Linked DNA regions of Flammeovirga yaeyamensis. Each later gene encodes a partner of the first gene's protein in a complex. Links are inferred from orthologs where the notes say so. Each region holds a gene or a part of one and is shown in the gene's direction. Other genes may lie near its edges.

Evidence for each region.
Region 2: the proteins of hisF (region 1) and hisH are in contact, whole or in part, in a crystal structure (PDB 6RU0), measured with the Thermotoga maritima proteins. The link is inferred for Flammeovirga yaeyamensis from one-to-one orthologs. Residues at the interface, in WP_004080486.1 of Thermotoga maritima: Met1, Leu2, Ala3, Arg5, Ser40, Glu41, Asp45, Glu46, Ala70, Glu71, Ile73, Asp74, Ile75, Pro76, Phe77, Asp98, Lys99, Ser122, Gln123, Glu161, Thr195, Leu196, Asn247, Arg249, Glu251; in WP_004080484.1 of Thermotoga maritima: Asn15, Arg18, Arg22, Arg117, Leu118, Pro119, His120, Met121, Gly122, Trp123, Asn124, Asn134, Gly135, Tyr136, Tyr138, Val140, Tyr158, Glu180, Lys181, Ser182, Ser183, Lys184, Ile185.

The regions. Positions count from the first base shown.
Region 1 is NZ_CP076132.1:2,014,629-2,017,462, reverse strand. Bases 1-2,813 are described here. They hold hisF (imidazole glycerol phosphate synthase subunit HisF), read left to right. Parts: upstream 1-932; coding sequence 933-1,694; downstream 1,695-2,813. Other genes in these bases: KMW28_RS07865 (lysylphosphatidylglycerol synthase transmembrane domain-containing protein), read left to right, coding at 2,418-2,813; panD (aspartate 1-decarboxylase), read left to right, coding at 1,932-2,282; carB (carbamoyl-phosphate synthase large subunit), read right to left, coding at 1-760. Outside these bases: more of KMW28_RS07865, read left to right, coding at 2,814-2,834.
Region 2 is NZ_CP076132.1:1,802,877-1,805,792, reverse strand. What follows is about bases 1-2,895. They hold hisH (imidazole glycerol phosphate synthase subunit HisH), read left to right. Parts: upstream 1-1,101; coding sequence 1,102-1,689; downstream 1,690-2,895. Other genes in these bases: pgeF (peptidoglycan editing factor PgeF), read left to right, coding at 2,431-2,895; hisA (1-(5-phosphoribosyl)-5-[(5-phosphoribosylamino)methylideneamino]imidazole-4-carboxamide isomerase), read left to right, coding at 1,691-2,425; KMW28_RS06960 (alpha-amylase family glycosyl hydrolase), read left to right, coding at 1-915. Outside these bases: more of pgeF, read left to right, coding at 2,896-2,916. UniProt on the Escherichia coli protein: IGPS catalyzes the conversion of PRFAR and glutamine to IGP, AICAR and glutamate. The HisH subunit catalyzes the hydrolysis of glutamine to glutamate and ammonia as part of the synthesis of IGP and AICAR.

The DNA.
Region 1 (2,834 bases):
GTGCTGGAGCAACTGTGATCGAGTCACCTGTATGAACACCCATTGGGTCAAAGTTTTCGATCGAACAGATAATGATTACATTACCTAAGTCGTCTCTCAACAATTCCAATTCGTATTCTTTCCAACCTAAAATAGATTGCTCGATAAGCACTTCGTGTACTGGAGACATCTCCAAACCTCTTTTTAATGCTTTCTCGAATTCGTCTGGTGAATTTACAAATCCACCACCTGAACCACCAAGGGTAAATGATGGACGGATAACTAGTGGGAATCCAATTTCTTGAGCAATCTCTTTACCTTGAAGGAAAGATTTTGCAGTACGTCCTTTACACACACTTACGCCAAGCTCAAGCATTTTCTGACGGAACAACTCACGGTCTTCTGTAGTTTGGATGGCATCGATATCTACACCGATGATCTCTACACCGTAGTCTTCCCAAATACCTGCTTCTTGACAATCAATCGCTAAATTAAGTGCTGTCTGACCACCCATTGTTGGTAGTACAGCATCTATATCATGCTTTTCAAGAATTTCAATGATGGATTTTTTCTCTAGAGGGCGAAGATAGACGTTGTCCGCTGTTACAGGGTCCGTCATAATCGTCGCTGGATTCGAATTAATCAAGGTTACTTCGATACCTTCTTCTCGTAGGGAACGAGATGCTTGAGTTCCTGAGTAATCAAACTCGCAGGCTTGTCCAATTACGATTGGTCCACTCCCGATGATAAGTACCGATTTAATGTGATTCTTCTTAGGCATTTTGCTATTCTTTAAAAAACATGTCTTAACACTCGGGATGCAAAACTAACCTTATTTATAGAAATTACATCATAAAAAATGGATAAAATCACCAAAAAGTAATTAAAGTAAAAATATCTATAGTTTATTAAAAACTTCGTCTATATTTGTATTTTTTCCAAAATCTACCTTTATGCTAACAAAACGAATAATTCCCTGTTTGGACATCAAAGACGGTAAAACTGTGAAAGGTGTCAACTTTGTAGAATTAAGAGATGCAGGGGATCCTGTAGAGCTAGCACAGATCTATTCTGATCAAGGAGCAGACGAGTTAGTCTTTCTTGATATTACTGCTACAGTCGAAAAAAGAAAAACATTAATTGAGTTAGTTCAGAAAGTAGCTGCACAAGTAAATATTCCATTTACTGTGGGTGGTGGTATTTCTACAGTTGAAGACGTCTCTGCTTTGTTAAATGCTGGTGCGGACAAAGTTTCCATCAACTCTTCTGCCGTAAAGAGACCTGAATTAATTAATGAATTAAGTAATGAATTTGGTGCACAATGTATTGTTGTTGCAGTAGACACTCGTTATGTCGATGGCGAACATATTGTACACGTTAGAGGTGGTAGAACTCCTACTGAATTAAGAACTATTCCTTGGGTACATGAATGCCAAGAAAGAGGAGCAGGAGAAATTCTTTTAACTTCTATGGATCATGATGGAACCAAAGCAGGTTTTGCCATAGAATTAACAAAGGAAATATCGACAAGTTTAAATATTCCTGTGATTGCATCAGGTGGTGCGGGCTTAGAAGAGCATTTTATTGATTTGTTCTCTCAGAATGCCGCTGATGCTGCTTTGGCTGCTAGTATCTTTCACTTTAAGGAGATCAGTATTCCTGACCTAAAGCAACATTTAAGAGAAAATGATGTCGAGGTAAGAATTACTCATTAATTTACAGGGCGATGAACATTCATTCACGAAATTTGTTAATATCAAATTAGATCTTGATTGTTCATTTAACAATTTTGTTTTATTATTGCATCCACAAAAAGAACAAACTTTTGATGAATTTAGGTTTATTAATTGTATATCAAGCACTTAGAATGAACTTCTGCTTTTAAGTTTCGTATATTTGTTTGTATTACTTTTCAATACCTCTATCATACATAAAGAATAATAACACTAACCATGTATATTGAAGTTTTAAAATCGAAAATCCACAGAGTAAAGGTTACTCAAGCCGAATTAAATTATGTAGGCAGTATTACAGTGGATGAGGATTTAATGGAAGCAGCCGACATAATTGAAGGCGAAAAAGTTCAGATCGTTAATAACAACAACGGCGAACGCTTCGAAACTTATGTAATTACAGGAGAAAGAGGTAGCGGAATCATTTGTTTAAATGGTGCTGCAGCTCGTAAAGTTCAGGTGGGTGATGTCCTTATTTTAATTTCTTATGCACTTATGAAGCAAAAGAAAGCTAAGGAATACAAACCAAAATTGGTCTTCCCTAATGATGATAATAAACTAGAGGATTAATCCTTTTTACATAAAATTTTATTTTTGCCAACTTGATTTTTTTATGATTAAGTTGGCAAATTTATTTTATATTGAAGAAATTTTTTAAAAAACCTTTCAATTCTTCAGTATACTTTAAGAAAGGGCATTATCGTAATGAAATTAAAAGAAATTCTTAAATATATCTTCTCCTTCTTTTTAGCCGGTGCGTTACTTTGGTATGTACTTAAAGGACAAGACTTAGGAGATATAAAACACACTATCTTAAATTCACATTGGCAATGGCTTTTTGTCTCAGCTAGCTTTGCCTTATTTAGTCATTATATTAGAGGCTTAAGATGGGGTTTAATGTTGAAGCCACTAAATTTAAAAACTAGTCCATCGAACTTATTTATGGCTACAATGAGTGGCTACGCTGGAAATACTGTACTACCTAGATTTGGAGAATTCTTCCGCTGTGGTATTCTACAAAAATTATCTGGAATTCCTGCAAAAACTTCTTTTGGTGCTGTTCTGATCGAAAGAGCTGTTGATATGATTGTCTTTATAGTTCTATTCGGCATTGCATTTCTA
Region 2 (2,916 bases), 210 kb from region 1 along the record:
GCTGAAATGGTTCCTGTAGAATATTGGGGCTGGATGATTCCAAGAATCAAAAAAATCAATCCTAATATCCGATTCATTGCAGAGGTGTACAATCCTAAAGAATACGAAAATTATATCTTCAATGGAAAATTTGATTACCTCTACGACAAAGTAGGTGTTTATGATACTTTACGTGCAGTTATGGAGGATCGTGAGGGTTCTTCTCTTTCTCACTTGACAAAGGTTTGGAAAGAGATGGATGGATTTAATAACCACATGCTTCGCTTTTTAGAAAATCACGATGAGCAAAGAATTGCTTCTAAAGAGTTTTCAAACGATCCACAATTAGGCATACCTGGAATGGCCGTAAGTGCTGCATTAGGTAGTGGCCCTGTGATGATTTATTTCGGTCAAGAAGTGGGAGAACCTGGGAAAAATGTTTCAGGCTTTAGTGGAGATGATGGAAGAACCACAATTTTTGATTATTGGGGTGTTCCTGAACATCAAAAATGGGTGAACAATCATAAATATGATGGCGGCCAATTATCTGCAGAACAAAGAACATTAAGAAAACAGTATAAGGATATTATCAAAGCTTCTACTGAGTCTTCCGCTATTCGAAGTGGTAAGCTTATCGATCTTCAGCAATTTAACCGCACAAATGCTAAATACAATACTGATAAAGTATATAGCTTCATTAGATTTGATGAGAGCGAAAGAGTCCTTGTAATAACCAATTTCTCAGATCAAGAAATGGAGCTGGACTTAATCATTCCATCGATTGTTATTGATGCTATTGGAGTATCTAATTTAGATGAAGTCAAAACAAAAGATTTATTATCCGGACAAAGTGTGAGTATTTCGTTGGATAAGGCAAAAGAAAGTGGTTCATCCATAAGTATCGCCCCTTATTCTGCAATGTATTTGACATTTTAGATAGCAGACAATTCTATAACAAAACGGCTTATTTATGTAAAATATCATCATAAATAAGCCGTTTTTTTATGAAATCAACTCATCTATTTTCATTCTTTGGAAAGTATTGTAATTTTGACTTTCGTTTAAAGCTTTACTGATTTTACTTTTTAAAAGTAAACAGAAGCATCACAAAATAGCTAATCGATGAAAGTTGCTATCATTAAATACAATGCCGGTAATGTACAGTCAGTAAGATATGCATTACAACGTATTGGCATTGAACCTATTCTAACAGACCAAAAAGAGGAAATCTTATCTGCGGATAAAGTGATATTCCCTGGTGTTGGCGAAGCAAAATCAGCAATGGATTATCTAAAAGCTAGAAATCTAGATGTACTGATTAAAGAATTAAAACAACCTACCCTTGGCATTTGTCTTGGATTACAATTAATGTGTCAACATTCTGAGGAAAGAGATACCGATTGTCTAGGTATTTTTGATACTCATGTCAAGAAATTTGAAAGTGATAGTTTAAAGGTCCCTCATATGGGGTGGAACAATATTCATGATCTAAAAACACCTTTGTATACAGGGTTAGAGAATAATGATTATGTCTATTACGTACACAGTTATTACGCTGAGTTGTGTGAAGAAACTATTGCAGTGACTGACTATGTACATCCATACAGTGCATCTCTTCATAAAGACAATTTTTATGCTGCTCAATTCCACCCTGAAAAAAGTGGAGATGTAGGACAAAAAATTATTCAAAACTTCATTACAGAGTGCTAAAATGAGCAAACGATTAGAAATTATTCCGGCTATTGATCTTATCGACGGTCAACTAGTAAGGTTATCACAGGGCGATTATGCTCAAAAAACAGTATATGCAAAAGATCCTTTAGACATTGCAAAACAATTTGAAGATGCAGGAATAAAACGTTTGCATTTGGTTGATTTGGACGGTGCTAAAGTGAAAAAGGTAGTGAACTACCCTGTTTTAGAACGTATTGTTAAAAACACCAATTTAGTAGTTGATTTTGGAGGAGGTATCCAATCTGATGAAGACTTGCAAAAAGTATTCGATCATGGTGCTGAAATGGTCACATGTGGTTCTATTGCGGTAAAAGCAGAAGATAAATTTGTCAGCTGGATTGAAAAATTTGGAGCTGAACGTATGATTTTAGCTGCTGATGCAAAAGACAAAAAAATTGCTGTTAGCGGCTGGCAAGAAGACAGTCAATTGCCACTTTTTGATTTCTTGAAAAACTATACTTCTAAAGGAATTACTAAAGTGCTTTGTACTGATATTTCTAAAGATGGTATGATGCAAGGACCTAATACCGCTTTGTACCAAGAAATAATTGCTGAATTTCCAGATATGGAATTGATTGCAAGTGGCGGTGTAAGTAAATTTGATGACCTCACAAAATTGGACGAAGCAGGTATTCCTGCAGTAGTTGTGGGTAAAGCAATTTACGAAGGCACAATAAGTATTGATCAGATTTATGCACACAATAGTAAATAACTAAAATGCTTGAAACTCTTTCCTTTTCACTTTTAAAAGATGAGCCTATTCATCATTTTATTACCACTAGGAATGGTGGAGTGAGTCAGGTTCCTTTTGATTCTTTAAATCTTGGGAATCTAGCACATGACAAAAAAGAAGATGTTCTGGAAAACAGGAAAAGAGTAAAAGAAGCTTTAGGTTGTGATCATCTTTTTATTGGAGATCAACAACATACCAATACTATTGGCATTATCAAAGAAGATAATTTAGAGGACTTGATATCGAGTCCTCTTCCTTTTCCTAAAACTGATGGCTTAATTACCAATGTTAGAGGCGTAGGTTTACTTACGTTAGCAGCAGACTGTACTCCAATCCTATTATTCGATCCCATACAAAAAGTGATAGGTGCAATTCATTCTGGTTGGAAAGGCACTGAACTTAAAATTCTCACAAAAGGAATTGAGGGTATGAACAATGAATTTGGATGTCAACCTTCTGACATTAAAGTA